Regions from separate parts of the Streptomyces sp. NBC_00076 genome, predicted to be linked through region 1. Evidence: riboswitches for the same ligand, from Rfam matches in the RefSeq annotation. Region 1 holds a riboswitch; each other region holds the start of a gene.
What was found. A riboswitch is a leader RNA that binds a small molecule or an ion and turns the genes downstream of it on or off. The one in region 1 is predicted to bind cyclic di-AMP.

Region 1 (6,343 bases):
GGCCGCGGCATGCCGGGAGCGCGGCGCCGGGCTGGTGGTCGACGACGCCCACGGACTCGGCGTCCTGGGCGACGGCGGCCGCGGCGCCCCGCAGGCGGCGGGTCTCGCGGGGGCGGACGACGTCGTCGTAACGGTCACGCTGTCCAAGTCGCTCGGCAGCCAGGGCGGCGCCGTGCTCGGCCCCGCCCGAGTGATCGACCACCTGGTCAACGCGGCCCGGACGTTCATCTTCGACACCGGCCTCGCCCCCGCGGCGACCGGCGCGGCCATGGCGGCGCTGCGGCTGCTGCGCCGGGAGCCGCACCGGGCGGCGCGGGCACGCGAGGTCGCGGGCGAACTCCACGCACGTCTGACCGCCGCGGGGTTGCGGGCGGTACGCCCTGACGCCGCGGTGGTCTCCGTGCGCGCGCCGTCCCCGGAGACGGCGGTCGGCTGGGCGGCCGACTGCCGTACCGCCGGGCTGGCCGTGGGCTGCTTCCGACCTCCTTCCGTTCCCGACGGCATCTCACGGCTGAGACTGACCGCCCGCGCGGATCTCTCCGCGGGGCAGATCGAACGCGCTGTACGGGTGATCGGCGAGACACGACCATGAGTCGGCGTGACACGGCCGTACGCCGCACCCTGATGGGCTGGGGGCTGATCAGGACCGGAACGCGGTCGTGAAGCCCGCCCAGCTCTCGGGGGAGAAGAGCAGCGCGGGTCCGGCCGGGTCCTTGGAGTCGCGTACGGCGAGCAGACCGGCCCAGCGGCCGGAATTCGGCCGGGTCGTCTCGACGCAGTTGTTGGCTCCGGTGCTGTAGCTGCTGCGCAGCCACCGCGCGTCGGGCAGATCGGTAGTGGAAGGTACGTGCCGAGGCAGTGCGGTCATGGTGCCTCCTTACGCGCCGTCACCTATCGCGGCGATGTAATCCAACGAGTCCTTGGGCGAAAGGGCGTGAAACTGAAGGGAGTTGAAGGCCTCGGTGTAGGCCTGAAGGTCTTCTTTCCGTTCGAGGTAGAGGCTACTCGTCAAGTGGTCGAGAACAACCACATCCAGATCAGACGTGCTCGAAAATGAGAAGATAACGAAAGGCCCGGTGACACCTATGTGTGCCCCGGCTGCGAACGGCAGTACCTGCAACCGCACTTGGGGCAGCCGTGCGGCCTCGACCAGGCGCTCCAGCTGTCGCTCCATCACCTTGGGGCCGCCGACCTCGCGCCGCAGCACCGCCTCGTCCAGTACGGCGCCCAGTGTCAACGGCGGTTGCGATCGCAGCACGTCCTGCCTGGCCAGCCGCACCTCGACCAGTGCGTCCACCCGCTCGTCGTCCAGGCCGTCGGCCGCCGCCCTGGTCACCGCCCGGGCGTACTCCGCCGTCTGCAACAGGCCGGGCACCACGGAGGTCTCCAGCGTGCGCATCTCGCTCGCCTGCGACTCCAGGCTGATGAAGTCCCGGTAGGTGGGCGGCAGCACCCCGCGGTACGCGTGCCACCAGTGATGCCGGCCGGTGCTCTCGTCGGACCCCGCCAACACCAGCAGCAACTCCCGTAGTTGAGAGTCACGCACTCCGTAGGCATCCAGCAGTAATCGCACATCGGCCGGTTTCACCCCACTGGCGCCGGTCTCGATGCGGCTCACCTTCGACTGGTGCCAGCCCACCAACCGAGCCGCCTCACCACTCGTGAGCCCCGTACCGGTGCGCAGGGAACGCAGTTCCGCGCCCAGTTTCCGGCGGCGCACCGCGGGACCGTGCTGCATGGCTACTCCTTACTCCAACCGAGGCACCCAAATACGCTCTGTCGTCATAGAGTTCACCGCTTCGAGCGACAGATATATGCATTCCTTGGTGGATCGCCTCCCGTGACCGCCGCGGTAATGGCAGTCTGGCGACGAAGCACCAGTCCGGGACCGTACTCGAACCATCCGCTCCGTGTCGGACTGCGGGCCCCTGGGAAAGGGACGACGTCGCCATGGCAGACCATCTGGAAGCATCCGTCACTCTGCCGAGCGTTCCCGCCTCGGTCTCCGCGGCCCGCGCCTATGTGCTCACCACCCTGGTGGAGTGGGGACTGGCGGCGGACTCGGACATCGCCGACAGCATCCGGCTGATCGTCTCCGAACTCACGACGAACGCCGTGCAGCACACGTTCGGGCAGTCACCCACCTTCACCGTGGACATCGCGCTCGACCGTGACGAACACCTGCGCATCGGTGTCACCGACAGCCACCCGCGATTCCCCCAACGACTGCCGGCCGCCGTCCAGCAGGACAACGGCCGGGGGATGGTGATCATCCGGTGGCTGGCCGCCGAGTGCGGCGGCAAACTGAGAGTCAGGCCCACCCGGGAGGGCGGCAAGACGGTCTTCATCGAACTGCCGTGGTCCGTCCCGGCCGAGCCGGTACCGGCGGCGGGACAGCAGGAGCCGTAGCCGTGCGGTGGGCGCGGCCATGGGTGAACGGGCACCCCGAAAGGCCCCACGGGGGCGACGGCGTGTCAGCTCGCCGTCGCCCCGCGCGGGAGGGTCACTTGACCCGGCCGTACCAGACGCTCTTCGTCCAGATCTTCTGCAGTCGGACGACGTCCCCGGTCTTCGGGGAGTGCCAGAGTTTGCCCTTCCCGGCGTAGATGCCGACGTGGTACACGTTCGAGCCCGAGTGGAAGAACACCAGGTCTCCCGCCTTGCGGCTCTTGGAGGAGATGTGGCGCGTCTTGTTGTACTGCTGGGCTGCCGTGCGGGGCAGCTTCTTGCCCGCTTTCTTGAACGAGTACAGCGTCAGTCCGGAGCAGTCGAACCTCTTCGGTCCGGTGGCCCCGTACTTGTACGCGGAGCCCTTCTTGGACGCCGCGACCTGGAGTGCCTTCGTCGCCGGCGTGGCGGCCGCGGCGTCGGAGGCGACACCCGGGACCACGATCGAGCCGCCGACGGCGGCGATGGCGAAGGCCGAGGCCGTACCGGCCCGGACCATGAGCGACGGGACACGATTGAGCGCAGTCATGCGCAACCCTTCGTCAGCCGCCTGTGAAGGATGACCTGTCGGATTCGGGCTGACAAAGTTGCCCGGCCGCTGACGCGGCTTCACCCCAAGGGCTGCTCGACCCGGCGTCTCCCATGCGGAGACGACCGTTCCGGCGACCCGTCGTGCTTGGGTCCTCCACTCCTGCCGATCCACTCCTGTCGACCGGTCATCCGGGCGGCGGCAGGACTCGGCGCCCGCCCGGATCGCCCCGCCGTTGTGGCGGGGTCTTGTCGTCAGTCACGGATCTTGACTCACGGATGTCCCAAAAACCCAATGGAACCGAGGGTTTGTGTTGTTACTCACCACTCACCCGTTCGGGTGGACACCCTCGTGTTCGAAGGGCTGTTGAAGGGCTCGCAGGTGCCCGGACCAGCATCGGAACGTCCTGATTCGTCCCCTGACTACGCGCGTTGCGCAAGCTGGAAGGGCCGATAAAAGGAGCCGCGTCTACTCCGAACAGCGGTACCCCGTTTGGTCCGTTTCGGCTCCGGTCCGGACGCTCGGGGGCGGGGCGGCGTGTCCGGACCGGCTGGCAGTGCGTCAACTGCCGGAGGTCGGCGGCACCGTGACGCGGGCCGTGCGGCGCTCCCCGTCCAGCACGCGCAGCGCACGCGCCAGCGTGTCGGCGTGCAGCTCGGTCTCGCCCCGACGGTGCATCAGCTCCAGCGCGTCCCGCAGCGCGGCCGCCTTGCCGACCAGCGCCTGCGCGGCACGCAGTCCTCGGTACGTGTCCCCGTGCTGCGCCGGGTTGATCCGGCCGAGCAGGTCGACCACGTCGAGGTAACGGTCGATCAATTCGCCCTCGGCGCTGGTGAGGGCGGGCAGCGGTGGCAGATCGGGCAGCATCGGGGGGTCACCTCGCGCCGGGTGCGGGACGTGAGGCCTTGCGGCTCGGGACGAGGCGGTCCACCAGGCCGTACTCCACGGCTTCCTCGGCGGTGAGGATCTTGTCCCGCTCGATGTCCGCGTGCACCTGTTCCGGCGTCCGCCCGGTGTGCCGTACGAGCAGCTCCTCCAGTCGGCTCCGTACCCGGGTCAACTCCTCGGCCTGAATGGCCAGATCGCTGGCCTGCCCCTCGATCGGCTCGGTGAACGCGGGCTGGTGGATCACCATCCGTGCGCCGGGCAGCGCGGAGCGCTTGCCCGGCGTGCCCGCGGCGAGCAGCACCGCGGCCGACGAGCCGGCCTGGCCCAGGCAGAAGGTCTCCACGTCGCACGTGACGTACTGCAGCGTGTCGTAGATCGCCGACATCGCGGTGAACGAGCCGCCGGGGGAGTTGATGTACAGCGAGATGTCCCGGTCGGGGTCCTGGTGTTCGAGGTACATCAACTGGGCCATCACGTCGTTCGCCGAGATGTCGTCGATCGGTGTGCCCAGGAAGACGATCCGCCCCTCCAGGAGCTTCGAGTACGGATCCATCGTCCGGGACCCGGAGCTGGTGCGTTCGGTGAACTCGGGCAGGACGTGGCGGGCGGACGGTCGGGTCATGGGTACCCCTCCTTCGGCGTCTGTAAAAAATGTACAGGATGTACGTGACGTTATGATGGGGACGCGTTCTAGTGATCAAGTTAAATGCCCAGGTCAGAGGCGCTCTTTTGCTCCTTGTGGGGGATCGTGTCTCACATTCCTGTCACTGTTTGCCGGGGGGGGCGTCGCCCTCACCTCCGGGACCTCCCCGGTTGTTCCCCCGATGTCGCTGGCCGGCCCTGACCTGCGAGATTGTCGCGGCTCGCCGCGGTATGAGCGTCCGTCAACGGGTGCGGGAGGCTCGGCTCTTCACTGCCGTACGTCAGCTGGCCGACTGGATCCTCAAGGAATGCCTCCAGAAGGCCGATTGGAATGCCGAGAAGCCGTACCTCATCCGAACGTGATCCCTTGATTTCTGCTGGTCAGGCATGGTTTCGCACGGGTGAGGGAGGCATGCGGCGTCTTGTGTCCGCTTCATGACCGAGGGGTGCGGTGACGTCGGTGTTGGGAATGCTGGAGGAGCGGGAGGCGGCTGCCCGTTTGCGGGTGGACGGTCTGCGGGAGGAAGCCGCGCGGTTGGCTGAAGTGTTGGAGGCCGCGGAGACCGAGCTGGACCGGCGGGTGATCGCGCGGGAGGAACTGGTCGAGGCCCTGGCTGTGTCCGCCGCCGGGACGATTGCCGTGACCGAGGTGGAGCAGGAAACAGTGTGCTCACCGGTGCCGGTGCCGGGCTCGACGGTGCCGCGTGGCGGGAGGGGCTGCCGGTGACGGTGCTGCCACCGGTGCCCGTGCCGAAAACCTCATCCACCCAGGTGGGAGGCGGTATGCGGAATGCGTGGGGCCTTGAGCGCGGATGCTCGGATCGGTACTCTCGCGCGGCTGGCGATCACCCGGCATGATGGCTGGTCGTGCTGCTGCGACTGGCCTGCCTGACCGTGACGAACGCGTTCGCCGTGTCTTCCACCTGGGCATCGGTGATGGTGCAGGGCGCTTCGGGACGTGGCTCGTCAGCCAGCCCGTCGAGCCGGCGTTGCAGAAATCTGGCCCGCCATCGTGCAACGGTCCCAGCAAGTCGATGTCGTCGACGACGATGAGGTCGCACCTGGTGAGCTTGGCGGCGGCCTTGGAGACCGTGTTGTCGACGGTGGCCCGCCCGAGATGGGCGGTGAGCGATTCCAGGGTGAAGCAGGCGACCTTCATGCCCTGGTCGATCGACTGGTTCGCCAGTGCCTCCGCCCAGGTGGCTCTTTCCCGTGCCGCTGGGCCCGGCGACCGCCAAGTTCTCCGCCCGGCTGGCCCATGCCAGCGTCATGAGCGCGTGCGGGTGGGAACCGGGATCGAGGATTCGGCCTCTTTCCAGGAGTCGAAGGTCTTGCCCCGAAGGCAGCTGGGCAAGACGGCGGTGATTTGCGCCGCGTCGCCTCGTCCCGGCCCTTGATCTCCGTTTCCAGGAGAATCCGGACGACCTCGGCCGGGTCCCAGCGTTGTGATCTCGCGGTCACAACCGGCGCTACCTGGTTCCTGGACGAGATCCGCAATGACCTCGCTGGTCGAGTCGCGCTGCCGGTCGAAGCGCTGCCCACGGACGAGACCCGCGACCTGCTTGTGCATGGCAGGTAAGCAGCTCTGTAAGTGCGCTCCCCATCTCGACGATCGACCGGCTGCGAGTTCGGGACTGACTCAAGCATCAAGGAGATCTGAGATCTGACCTCGGGCCGCATCCGGAGGCCGAGTCCGGCGCACGCACTCCGCGGCCTCCACTGGACTTCCGAATACGTTCCGAATACTATGGATCCATGACCATCTCAGCAGACCTCCCCGTGGCGACTCGGCGCTCCTCGGACCTGAGCAAGCACTCCGCCGAGGTCTTCGCCGAA
Region 2 (6,343 bases), 4.5 Mb from region 1:
CCGCCGCAGACCGCCCACCATCCACGACGTGGCGCGGGAGGCGGGCGTGTCGCGGGGCACCGTCTCCCGCTTCCTGAACGGAGGCCACTACGTCTCGCCGGCCGCCCGGCGGGCCGTGGAGGCCGCCGTCAGGAAGACCGGCTACGTGGTCAACCGGCATGCCCGCAGCCTCAGTACGGGCCGGTCGGACTCGGTGGCCTTCCTGCTCACCGAGCCGCAGGAGAAGTTCTTCGAGGACCCCAACTTCAACGTGCTACTGCACGGTTGCACCGAGCACCTCGCCCGGCACGACATCCCGCTGCTGCTGATGCTGGCCGCGACCGACGACGACCGGCGCCGGCTGACCCGCTACATCACCTCGGGCCATGTCGACGGTGTCCTGCTGGTCTCCAGCCACAGCGGGGACCCGGTCGCGGCCGAACTGCGCGACGCCGGGATTCCGTTGGTGGTCTGCGGCAAGCCGCTGGGCCTCGGCTCCAGGGTCAGCTACGTGGCGGCCGCCGACCGCGATGGCGCGGCGGAGATGGTCCGCCATCTGTTCGAGGGCGGGCGTCGCCGCATCGGCATGATCACCGGACCGTTGGACGCCCCGGGCAGCACCGAACGCCTGGCCGGCTACCGCGATGTGCTCATCGAGGCGGGCATTCCCTACGACGCGGCGCTGGTGGTGGAGGGCGACTACCGCCGCACCGGCGGCGAGGAGCCGGCCCGCCGACTGCTCGCGCAGGCTCCCGACATGGACGCCGTGTTCGTCGCCTCCGACCTCATGGCGCAGGGTGTCGTCAACATCCTTCAGCAGGCCGGACGTTCGGTCCCGGACGACATCGCTGTCGGCGGCTTCGACGACTCGGCCGCGGCCACCGCCGTCACCCCGGCCCTCACCACCATGCGTCAGCCCTACGACCGCATCAGCGCCGAGATGGTCCGCATGCTCCTCGCCCAGATCGCCGGTGAGGACACGTCAGGGGTGATCGTGCCGACGGAACTGGTGGTGCGGGACTCCGCGTGAGACCGGCGACAACCGGAGCGACCGGAACGGACGTTCGCAACCGGAGCCGCCGTCGACGCATGTGAAGGCTGGAGCCGTCCGGTTCGCGTCGAGTCGATGGGGCGTTCCATCCGTATTCTCTGATCATGGCCGCACCTACCGCATATTCACTGATCGCCACTGACCTGGACGGAACGCTGCTCCGCGGCGACGACACGCTCTCCGACCGGTCACTCGCCGCGCTCGCGCGGGTGGCGGCGGCCGGCGCCGGGCACCTCGTCGTCACCGGCCGGCCGGCGCCCCGGGTGCGGCCGCTCCTCGACATCATGGGCAGCGAGGGGCTCGCGGTGTGCGGGCAGGGCGCGCAGGTGTACGACGCGGGCGCGGACCGTCTGCTGTGGTCGGTCACCCTGGACCGGGAGTTGGCCGAGACCGCGCTCGGCAAGATCGAGGCCGAGGTGGGCCAGGTGTACACGGCCGTCGACCAGGACGGCGTCGACGGACTCACGCTCATCGAGCCGGGCTACCTCATGCCCCACCCGACGCTGCCCGCGGTACGCGTGCGACGGCGCGACGACCTGTGGTGCGAGCCCATCAGTAAGGTGCTGCTGCGTCATCCCGACCTGTCCGACGACGAGTTGGCGGCGACGGCCCGCTCGGTGGTCGGTTCCCTCGCCACGGTCACCATGTCCGGGCCCGGGACCGTCGAACTCCAGCCATGCGGCATCACCAAGGCGACCGGCCTCGCGCTGGCCGCCGACCATCTGGGCCTCGGCCCGGAGGGGACCGTCGCCTTCGGTGACATGCCCAACGACATTCCCATGTTCGACTGGGCCGCCCACGGCATCGCCATGGCCAACGCCCACCCCGAACTCAAGGCCGTGGCCGACGAGATCACCCTGTCGAACGAGGACGACGGCATCGCCGTCGTCCTCGAAAGACTCTTCCCGGAGGCCTGAGCGACCCGAGTGGCCTGGATGGCCTGAGCGGCCGGTCGCCCGGCCCGCCGGAAAGGGCTCACCGCCGTGAGGGCTTGTCGCCGCGAAGGGCTCAGTACGCGCCCCACACGTTGTCGATCGAGCCGTACCGCGCGGCCGCGTAGTTGCAGGCGGCGGTGATGTTCGCGACCGGGTCGTACGGGTTCCACGAGGTGCCGGCCACGTGGTACGCCTGGAAGGTCGGGTCGATGGTCTGGAGCAGGCCCTTGGACGGCGTGCCCGCGGCGGCGTTGGAGTCCCAGAGGTTGATGGCGTACGGGTTGCCCGAGGACTCACGGATGACGTTGCGGTAGATGCCGTAGTACGAGCCCGGAATCTTGTGGTCCGCCATGACCTGGAGCGACGCCCGGATCCAACCGTCGAGGTTGTCGGCGTAGCCCAGCGAGGAGGCGGTGGTCACGGTCGGGGTGGCCGCCGACGCGGTGGTCGCGCCGATGATCGGGAGCGCCAGTACGGCGACTCCGGTGCCCGCGACGGCGAGCTTGCGGGCGAGGCGGGCGGTCTTGGAGTGACGGTGCTGACCTGCGGACATGGGGACGTTCCTCTCCGTCGCCTGCGAGGTGAGCTGTCGGGTTCGGGCGGGAGTTGCCCGGCCGTGCCGCCGGGAAGCGACACGACTTCACCCCAAGCCGTCCCGGAATGTCCTGAAACATCCGGACCGGCGGCTTACCTGGGTCCCCCGCTCCTGCCGTGCGGTGTTCGTCGATGGGTGTCCTTATGGGCGGCGGCAGGATTCGGCGTCCGCCCGACAGGCCGGGAACGTATGCGAGAGCACATGTCCGAAACAAGTAGCTGATTCACACAACGCACCCATTGACCTTGGTCTGAGGCATATGGGGCGCTTGATCCTTTGCTGTTGCCAAGACTCAACTGGCGTGCAGGGCAAGGGGAAGCGTGGAGATGCGCGAGCCGGCGCGCGCCCGGTCGTGAGTGACCCAAGTCACGGCCGGGCGCAAGAGCGGCAAATCGGGCAATGGGCCCAACTCATAGTCAACCGGCAGTCCGTGGGATCCGCTTCTCCCAGGTCCGGTGGAAGACCACCTCGCCGCCGTCCGTGCAGATCACCTCGTTCGAGGTGTGGAAGTCCTCTCCGTCACAGGTGAGCTCCGATCGGGTACGCACCGTCGCCTCCCAGCCGAGCTCCGGCCGGTGCAGCCGCACCGACCAGTCCGAGCGGGCGCGGGCCGACAGGGGGTCCGCCTCGTCGATCGTGTACGTCTCCAGCGCGTCCTCGGCGAACTCCAGCCCGTCGGGATACACCCGGGTGCCGCCGTAGCGCGGATCGACCTCCAGTCGCCACTCGCCCTTGGCCACGTCCCGCACGACCAGCCGCTCCGGACGGGGCTCGTCCAGCGTGACGGGGTGGGCGACGCCGAGCGGCTCCGACTGCTCCGGTTCCTCGAAGGTGACTGATCCGTCCATCTCGTGGTCGCGCACCGGGAGTTCGAGCACGCTGTCGGCCGGGTCCAGGGTGAAGCCCGCCGCGGATTCCGGCTGCGGCCAGATCCACGGCCAGTACGCGGAGGAGACGGCCAGCCGGATGCGGTGGCCGGCCGGGAAGGCGTGGCCGATGCCGTTCAGCTCGAACTCGACGTCCTCCGTGGCACCCGGCGTCCACGGCACCGCCCGGTCCCGCCCCTGGCGTGCGGACAGGTTCAGCACACCCCGGGTGACCAGGGTGGAGGAGCCGTCCGGGGCGACATCGCAGACACGGGCGATCACCTGGCCGCGCGGCACCTCGGAGCTCAGCCTGAGCCGCACCCTCGGCCGCCCCAGCACCCAGGTCTCCTCACCCACCTCGAACTCGAAGCACACCGACCGCGCGTCCTCCTCCCGCTGGTCCGGCGGCAGGTCGGCGTCGTTCCCGAACGGAAAGAAACGGCCGGCGTCGATGCCGGTGTGCTGCGGGGAGCGGACCAGCCGCGGGGCGCCCTGAAGGGCGTACGAGACGGTCGAGACGTGGGGGGAGGGCCAGGCCGGCTCGCCGACCCAGCGGCCGGGCAGGGTGTCGTAGACCGTGGCCGGGGGGTGCGAGTCGCTGACGTAGGCGCGCAGGAGGGGGTCGTCGAGAACGCCCGTGTCCTTTCCCTTCAGCCAGTGGTCCCACCAGCGCAGGGTCTCCTGGAGGAAGCCGATCGCGGGGCCGGGCGGCAGACCACGGTCGGGATACTGGTGGGACCAGGGGCCGATCAGGCCGCGCACCCGGTCGGGCGGCAGGTGCTCGACGAGCCTGAGCACGGTGTCGCGGTACGGGTCGTGCCAGCCGCCGACCGCCAGCACGGCCGCGTCGATCGCGCCGTAGTCCTCGCAGACGCTGCCGTGCCGCCAGTAGCGGTCCCGGGTCTGGTGGTCGAGCCAGGTGTGGATGAAGGGCTCGACCTCCTCCAGCCGCTCCAGCCACATCTGTCGCCATGCCTCCCCGGCGTACCGCGGGTCCGGCGGCCGTGACACGAAGGCGAGCATGGTGGCCGCCCAGGCGTGCATGTCCACCGCGAGGACGGAACCTCCCATGTAGTGCACGTCGTTGTCATAGCGGTCGTCGGTGGAGCAGACGGTGACGACCGCTTTGAGCGGTTCGGGTGCGAGGGCCGCGATCTGGAGGGAGTTGAAGCCGCCCCAGGAGATGCCGAACATGCCGACCCGGCCGTCGCACCAGGGCTGCGCCGCCAGCCAGTTGACGACCTCGACGCCGTCGGCCAGCTCGGTGGCGGAGTACTCGTCGCCGGGAACGCCCTCGCTGTTGCCGTGCCCGCGGACGTCCACTCGTACGGAGGCGTAGCCGTGGCCCGCGTACCAGGGATGGCGTTGCCAGTCGCGGGGTGCGGTCCAGTCGGTCAGCCGGTAGGGCAGATATTCGAGGATCGCGGGTACTGGTTCGTCCGTGAGGGGACGCCACACGCGTGCGTAGAGGAGGGTCCCTTCCGGCAGCGGGATGCGGAGGTCCTCGTGGGTCGTCTCGTAGGGGAAGGACGTACGGATGTGCATGAGGGTGACCCCGTGAGTTCAGTGGACCGGGTGCATGGTGCGGCGCAGCCAGGGCGCGGCGGCCAGCACGGCCAGGCCCGCGGCCACCGCGAGCGCACCGTTGACGCCGAAGTAGGCCTGCTTGGAGATGTCGTCGTAGAGCTTCACCGTCTGGGCCTGGATGCCGTTGGCGAGCGCGAGGGACAGCATCCAGAGCGACATGGTCTGGCTGGAGAAAGCGGCCGGGGCGAGCTTGCTGGTGGCCGACATGCCGGAGGTCTCCAGCAGGATGTCGCCGAGGCCGAGCAGCAGGTACGAGCCGACGATCCACCAGGCGGACATCAGGTAGTCGTCGGAGGCGTGCCCGGAGGTGGGAAGGGCCATCAGCAGAAAGGACAGTCCGCCCAGGACGACCCCGATCGCGATCTTGTTGGAGGCGTGCGGCTGGCCGCGGCCCATGCGGACCCAGAGCGCGGCGACCACGGGCGCCAGAGCGACCTCGAAGGCGCCGAGCGCGGAGGCGTACCAACTGGCGGGGAAGTCGAAGCCGAGGATGGTCGTCTCGGCGTTCGACGCGGCCAGCAGCATCATCGTCGAGTACGCCTGGAACAGGATGAAGTTGAAGGCGGTGGAGGCGAGGAAGAGCACGACGTACGGGCGCAGTCGGCCGCGTTCCTCGGCGGTCACGCGGGGGCTCCTGAACATCACCGCGAAGTACACGACCGGGGCGATCACCGATACCAGGGTGAGCAGGTCGACGAAGCGGGCCATGGTGAGCAGGCCCGCCATGGCGAGGGCGGTCGCGAGCACCGCCACGGCCACGATCCCCGCCACGATCAGCCGGACCGCGCGGCGCAGCGCGTCGGGCGCGAGGGCGAACTCGGCCGCGTTCCGGCGTCCGGCCAGGTGGCGGCGTCCCAGGACGTACTGGATCAGTCCGAACGTCATGCCGATCGCCGCCGCCGAGAAGCCCCAGTGCCAGCCCTGGTGGTCACCGAGCCAGCCGGTGATCAGCGGGCCCGCGAAGGCGCCGATGTTGATCGCCATGTAGTAGAGCGCGAAGCCGGCGTCACGGCGGTCGTCGTCGGTGGCGTAGAGCTTGCCGACCAGGGTGGCCGCGTTGGGCTTCAGCAGACCCGTGCCGGCGCTGATCAGGCCCAGCCCCACCCAGGTCATGGCGGCCGTGGGCACGGCCATGGCGTAGTGGCCGCAGGCGATCAGGACGCCGCCCCACAGCACCGCGCGGTACGAGCCGAGGATGCGGTCGGCGAGCCAGCCGCCGGCGACGGAGACCAGGTAGACGAGCGTGCCGTAGGCGGCGGAGACGGAGGCGGCCGTTCCGGCCGACATGCCCAGGCCGCCATGTGCGACCGTGTCGGCGAAGTAGAGGACG
Region 3 (6,343 bases), 7.4 Mb from region 1:
GTCCGGTACCTGCGGGCCATGCGTCCGTACATCGAGAGCGTCTGGACCACGGGCGAGGACCTCGGGCTCACCCAGGACCTGGTGGACCGGGCCGCTGCCGAGGCGGGGCTCGTGTCGTCCATTCAGGCCGTGTATCCGCTGCTCGACGACGAGAGGGCGGCCCGGCGGCGACTCGCGGACGCGTTCGCCATCGAGGTGGACGGGATCGGGCTCGGCGAACTGGTCGGCGGCTGCGGCGTCGCGGAGTCGGCCCTCGCGGCCCTGGACCGGGCCGGTGTCCCGCACACGGGCACCCGGGTCGCCGTTCAGGGCCTGGGCACCATGGGCGGGGCCACCGCACGTTTCCTCACGCGCGCGGGGCTCACCGTCGTGGCCGTCGCCGACATCAAGGGCACCCTCGCGAACCCGGCCGGCCTCGACATCGAGGCCCTGCTCGCCGCGCGGGACGCCCACGGGACCGTCGACCGCACGGCCCTGCGTCCCGGCGACCGTGAGCTGCCCGGTGACGCGTGGCTGAGCGCGGACGCGGAGGTACTGGTGCCGGCGGCGGTCTCGTACGCCGTCGACGCCGCGAACCAGGAGCGGATCACCGCGCGCTGGATCGTCGAGGCGGCCAACATGCCGGTCCTGCCGGAGGCCGAGGAGTCGCTGGCCGCGCGCGGGGTGACGGTACTGCCGGACGTGGTCGTCAACTCCGGGACCAACGCCTGGTGGTGGTGGACCCTGTTCGGCGACATCGGCCCCGCCGCGGACGAGGCGTTCACCCACACCCGCCGCTCCATGCGCGCGCTGGTGGAGCAGATGCTGTCCCGCGCGGAGGCCGACGGGACGACTCCGCGGGCGGCGGCACACGCCATCGTCGCGGACCGGCTGCCGGTGATCACCGAGCGCTTCGGGTGGTACCGGTGACTTCGGGCCGAACCCTTCGGGCGATCAGCCTCCCTCCGCCGCCGCCCACGGCGACGGCTTAGGGTGACCGCGTGACGAGAGTGCGGTTGAGCGTGACGGAGCGGCGCGAGGAGTTGCTGCGCGCCGCCGTCGAGCAGATCGAGGCGCGGGGCGTGGTGGCGGTCAGGATCGCCGACGTGGCCTCGGCCCTGGGCGTGAGCAACGCGTTGGTGCTCTATCACTTCTCGACGAAGGAGAAGCTGGTCGCCGCCGCCTTCACCTACGCGGCCGAGGACGACCTCGCCCAGCTGCGCAAGTTGCTCGGCCGCCGCACCACGGCGCTGCGCCGACTGCGGGCGGCCGTGCGCTGGTACGCCCCGACGGGCCAGGCCAAGGGCTGGCGGCTGTGGATCGAGGGCTGGGCGGCGGCGCTGCGCGAGCCCGCGCTGCGGGAGGTCACGCGCGACCTCGACCGGCAGTGGAAGGCCGCGCTCACCGAGGTCATCGCCGAGGGCGTGGCCTCGGGGGAGTTCGCGTGTCCGGATCCGGCCGGCACGGCCCTGCGCCTCACGGCCCTGCTCGACGGTCTCGCCGTACAACTGACGTCCTACGACGGCGCCGTCCCGCGGGCGCGGGCGCAGGAGTGGGTGGACGAGGCGGTGGCCCGGGAACTGGGGCTGGTGCGGGAGGCGTTGACGACGTAGGGCCGCGCCGCACGACAGCCACGTGAGCGCGCCGGGTCCGCCACGCGGACGCGGTGCCCCGGTCCGCCACAACCCGTGGGTTGTGGCGGACCGGGGCACCGCGTTCCTCAAGCCACCCAGCTGATCCGCGTCTTGATGTCGTCCGGCGACAGCGCGCCCTTGGCGGTCACATGGTCCCCCGACGACTCCCCGCGCAGCCGGCGTCCGATCCACGGCACCAGGTACTCCCGCGCCCAGTGCACGTCGTCCCGCCGGATCTCCAGGGTGCCGCGCGCCGGCAGCGGCGGCCAGGGCTGGTCCGGGTCGGCCGGGATGTCCAAGCCGAGGACCTGTCCCGCGCGCAGCGCCACACGCGTGTGGCCCTCGGGCGAGAGGTGGAGCCGGTCGCCGTCCCAGGCCCGGCGGTCCTGAACGGTCTTCAGGGACCACAGGTCGAGCACCGGACAGCCGTACCGGTCGGCGATCGCCCGCACATGCCCGTTGTAGGTGGCGATCTTGCCGCGCATGTGCTTGAGCACGGGCACGTTGCGGGTGTCGAACCCCGTCGTCACCATAACCGTGCCCGCGACGGTTTTCAGTTGCACCACCGCGCGCTCGAAACGCTCGGCGACCTCGTCGGGGTCGGTGCCGGGTCGCAGGATGTCGTTGCCGCCCGCGCAGAAGGAGACCAGCTCCGGGGCCAGTTGCATGGCCTGCGGCAGCTGGTCCGCCACGATCTGGTCGAGCAGTTTCCCGCGCACGGCGAGGTTCGCGTACTGGAAGTCGCCCTCGGGCCGCCGGTCGGCGAGCAGTACCGCGAACCGGTCCGCCCAGCCGACCAACGCCCCGTCGGGGCCGGGGTCGCCGACGCCCTCGGTGAAGCTGTCCCCCACCGCCACGTACGACCCGATCACTGATCTGCTGTCACTCTTCGAATCGTCTGCCACATCGGCCCATGATTCACCTTGGGATGTGAGCTACGCGACCGTAGGAAAGGGTTGACGTGCGGTGAGATAAGCCACCGTTCAAGGATTGGTCAAGCCAGGAATAGCCTTCTCGTCATCGCTGTTGAGGCGGCAACCGCCACACCCGGAATCCGGAGATCCGGAAGTGGCTCCAGGTCGTGCGGAAACCGAAATGCCCGCTCGTGTACGGCTCGGGGTCGGTGAGGTCGAACACGAGCCGCCCGTTGTTCCACCACCGCACGGTCGAGCCGTCGGAGACGATCCGGACCCGGTTCGGCCGGTTCGCCACCAGCAGCGGTTCCGTGTAGTCGTAGACCAGCGGACGCACGCCCGCCTCGCCGACATAGCGCCGCAGTCTGGTCGTGGTGTTCGTGTTGGCGCCGTATCCGGCGTAGTACGTCTTGAGGTAGTCGTACTCGGCGAGCGCACCGCCCCGAGGGGTGGCGAACAGGTCGTCCGGGGAACGGACGTCGATGGCGTTCCAGAAGTTGTTGAGGTCCGACACCCGGTCGTTGACCCCGCCCTCCGCCACCGGTGTGGCGGTGTACTCCAGGACGTACGGCCCTTCGAGCCGCTGTTTGAACCAGACGGTCGCACCGGCGGGCACGTCGACCTCCAGGATCCCGCGGGAGGCGGTGACGGTGCCGCCCTTCTCGAGTTCCACGGCCCATCGGCCGAGGCCGTGACGGAAGTCGTCGTGGGCGATCAGGCGGCGGCGGGGCGAGGCGTTCGCGTGTGCCGCCGGGGCGAGGGCGGCCATTGCGGCTCCGGCGGCCAGGGTCGCGAAGGCTCTACGCGTGGTCGTCACGGGAGACGGCTCCTTCCGGGAAGCGGACGGGTGCGGTGACGGGATCGGTCATGGGCTCCGTCACGTGCTCGGTCACGGGCTTGGTGGTCGACGGATTCGGCGGGGAGAAAGCGCTTGCACAGAAGCGGAGTTCACTGTGCCCTCCACGCCTGCACTCTGTCGACGTACCGAGCTCTTTCGCCACAGGGCCGCAATGCGACGATCACGGATCGGCCGGGAAGGATCCAAAACATATTGGGACGCACCCAGACATACCGAAGGCCGGACCCGGGGATCGTGGGTCCGGCCTTCGGCAGCGTGTCGGGCAGGTGGTCGCGAGGGCGGCGTCAGCCGACCGAGACACCCTTCGAGCGGAGGTAGGCGATCGGGTCCACGTCCGAGCCGTAGTCCGGCGTGGTGCGGATCTCGAAGTGCAGGTGCGGGCCGGTCACGTTGCCGGTCGCGCCGGAGAGACCGATCTGCTGGCCCTCGGTCACGGTCTGGCCGCTGGAGACGGAGAGCGCGGACAGGTGCGCGTACTGCGCGTAATAGCCGTCGGCCAGCCTGATGACGACCTGGTTGCCGTACGCGCCGCCCCAGCCCGCGGAGACGACCGTGCCCGCGCCCACGGCCTTGAGCGGGGTACCGGTCGGAACGATGAAGTCGACACCGGTGTGGTAGCCGCTGGCCCACATGCTGCCCGCCACGTGGTAACCCGTGCCGATGACGGCGCCACTGACCGGGAGGGTGAAGCCGTTCGCGGTACTGGTGGTCACGACGCTCTGAGCGGCCACCGTCGACTGCTGCGACTTCTGCGACGAGGACGCCGACGAAGACGACGACTGCGCCTTCGGCTTCGGCTTCGGCTTCGACGAGGAGGCCGACGACTCGGTCTTCCCGGCACCCGTCGTGGCCTTCTTGCCGATCGTGAGCTTCAGACCGGGATGGATCAGCGACGGATTGCCGCCGACGGCCTCACGGTTGTCGGCGTAGAGCTTCTGCCAGCCTCCGCTGACGTTCTGCTCATCGGCGATCTTCGCGAGACAGTCACCCGCCCGCACCACATAGGTCTTCACGCCCGAAGTCCGCGCGGCCACCGACTTTTTGGCGGCAGTCGGAACTGACGACTGAACGGCATTCTCGGAAACGGACTGGGGACTCGCCGCATAGGCGCCGGTGGCCCCCAGAAGTGGAAGTGCGAGTGCGGCGCCGCCGGCTCCGGCGACGGCGATGGAACGGGCGAAGCGCTGGTTCTTCGGTTGGCGATGCTTACCCTTCGCGGGCATGGCGAATTCCTCTCCGGCGCCTGCGAGGTGAGCTGTCGGGTGCGGACTGGAGATGCCCGGCCATACCGAAGTACGACTTAACCCCAAGCCTGTTCCGGAGAACCGAAACAGGCGGTTGTACCTGTGGGTCCCCCGCTCCTGCCGTGTACGGGTGAGTGTGGGCTGGCCCCGGGCGGCGGCAGGATTGGGCGTCCGTCCGGATCGGTGGCGAACGTAAGCGACTAAGACGCACAGGGACAAGCGGAAGGTTGCATGCAAATGCGTTTCCGTTGATCCCTCATGGGAATTACCGGTCACCCTCAGTAAATCGAAAGATCGCCCACACTCTAATTCCCTTGAAATGCATAAGAATTACGTGAACATGACGGGCGACGCACGGTCACGAATATGACGCTCCTCACGCACCGCCCCCCAGGTCGCCTTATTTCAGGCCGAGTTGCAATGAAGCCGCCAATTCGGGCAGAACTCTCAGATGCGGCGCAGCCGGAGAACCGTCGCATCGAGGTCACCCCGGAGGCCGGTCCGCAGTCCGTGATGCAGCAGCACGGCCCCGCGGTGCACTTCGCCCGTTTCACGGCATTCGTACGAGGCCGCCGGATCGAGTCCGCGCAGCCGCAGCGCCGGTACCGGCTCGCCGTGGCGCTGCGCCTGGAGCCAGGCCAGGACGACCGTTTCGTCACCCAGCACGTACTGCACCGCGCTCGATCCGCCCTCCGGCGGGCGCAGTCGATAGAGGTCGCCACGCTGCACGAGCGGACGGATCTCCTTGTAGAGAGTCACCCAGTCGCGGGCCTCGGCGAGTTCCTCCTCGGTCCACTCGGCGAGGTCCCCGCCGACTCCGAGCACCCCGGCCATGGCGCTGACGAACCGGAACCGCAAGGTGCTGACCCGGCCGTTGAGCTGGGTGTTGGGGCTGTCCGTGACCCAGGCGGCCATCGCGCGCGCGGGATGGATCTGGCTGAATCCGTGCTGGATGGCGAGCCGGTCGAGCGGGTCGGTGTTGTCGGAGGTCCACACCTGGTCGGTTCGGCTCATGACACCGAGGTCGATCCGGCCGCCGCCGCCCGAGCAGGACTCGAAGGCGACGCCCGGGTGGGCCTCGCGCAGCCGGTCCAACAGGCGGTACAGCGCGTTCACGTGATCGACCCACAGGCGCTGCGGGTAGGCGTCGTCGGGCCAGCCCGCGTCGGTGAAGCAGCGGTTGAAGTCCCACTTCACATAGTCGATCGGGGCGCTGGAGAGCAGCCCGTGCAGCCGCTCCCAGAGATACTCCTGGACGTCCTCGCGCGCGAGGTTCAGCACAAGCTGGTTGCGCAGTTCCGTCCGCTTTCGCCCTGGTTGGTACTGAACCCAGTCCGGGTGGGCGCGGTAGAGGTCGCTGTCCGGATTGACCATTTCCGGCTCGACCCAGATGCCGAACTGCATGCCGAGGGCGTGCACGGAGTCGGCGAGGGGCCTCAGCCCGCCCGGGAAGCGGTCGGGATTGGGCGTCCAGTCGCCGAGCCCCGCACGGTCGCTCGTCCGCTTCCCGAACCAGCCGTCGTCGATGACGAACAGCTCGACGCCGATCGCCGCGGCCCGGCGGGCCAGCTCCCCCTGCTGCTCCTCGGAGATGTCGAACTCGGTGGCCTCCCAGGAGTTGAACAGCACCGGCCGGTCCCGGTCCGCGTCCGGGATGACGTACGCCCGCTGGTAGGCGTGCCAGGCGCGGCTCGCCCCGCCGTAGCCGGCGTC

Region 2: it holds a riboswitch for cyclic di-AMP, as region 1 does, so the genes downstream of both, OHA64_RS28475 (transglycosylase SLT domain-containing protein) here and OHA64_RS07785 (C40 family peptidase) in region 1, are expected to answer to the same signal.
Region 3: it holds a riboswitch for cyclic di-AMP, as region 1 does, so the genes downstream of both, OHA64_RS41060 (peptidoglycan DD-metalloendopeptidase family protein) here and OHA64_RS07785 (C40 family peptidase) in region 1, are expected to answer to the same signal.

What each region holds. Positions count from the first base shown of each region.
Region 1 covers NZ_CP108242.1:1,690,984-1,697,326, reverse strand. The annotation lists gene OHA64_RS07805 (8-amino-7-oxononanoate synthase) at 1-592, shown strand, start outside; gene OHA64_RS07800 (DUF397 domain-containing protein) at 641-868, opposite strand; gene OHA64_RS07795 (helix-turn-helix domain-containing protein) at 878-1,738, opposite strand; gene OHA64_RS07790 (ATP-binding protein) at 1,951-2,409, shown strand; gene OHA64_RS07785 (C40 family peptidase) at 2,504-2,977, opposite strand; cyclic di-AMP (ydaO/yuaA leader) riboswitch at 2,980-3,123, opposite strand; gene OHA64_RS07780 (hypothetical protein) at 3,539-3,844, opposite strand; gene OHA64_RS07775 (ATP-dependent Clp protease proteolytic subunit) at 3,852-4,487, opposite strand; gene OHA64_RS07770 (hypothetical protein) at 4,959-5,234, shown strand; partial or broken gene OHA64_RS07765 (helix-turn-helix domain-containing protein) at 5,425-5,529, opposite strand; partial or broken gene OHA64_RS07760 (hypothetical protein) at 5,592-5,666, opposite strand; gene OHA64_RS07755 (prevent-host-death protein) at 6,263-6,343, shown strand, end outside.
Region 2 covers NZ_CP108242.1:6,240,234-6,246,576, forward strand. The annotation lists gene OHA64_RS28465 (LacI family DNA-binding transcriptional regulator) at 1-1,009, shown strand, start outside; gene OHA64_RS28470 (HAD family hydrolase) at 1,135-1,947, shown strand; gene OHA64_RS28475 (transglycosylase SLT domain-containing protein) at 2,039-2,518, opposite strand; cyclic di-AMP (ydaO/yuaA leader) riboswitch at 2,524-2,694, opposite strand; gene OHA64_RS28480 (CocE/NonD family hydrolase) at 2,977-4,971, opposite strand; gene OHA64_RS28485 (peptide MFS transporter) at 4,990-6,343, opposite strand, start outside.
Region 3 covers NZ_CP108242.1:9,139,103-9,145,445, reverse strand. The annotation lists gene OHA64_RS41080 (Glu/Leu/Phe/Val dehydrogenase dimerization domain-containing protein) at 1-909, shown strand, start outside; gene OHA64_RS41075 (TetR/AcrR family transcriptional regulator) at 981-1,592, shown strand; gene OHA64_RS41070 (SGNH/GDSL hydrolase family protein) at 1,700-2,485, opposite strand; gene OHA64_RS41065 (DUF6250 domain-containing protein) at 2,631-3,344, opposite strand; gene OHA64_RS41060 (peptidoglycan DD-metalloendopeptidase family protein) at 3,671-4,609, opposite strand; cyclic di-AMP (ydaO/yuaA leader) riboswitch at 4,614-4,773, opposite strand; gene OHA64_RS41055 (alpha-galactosidase) at 5,078-6,343, opposite strand, start outside.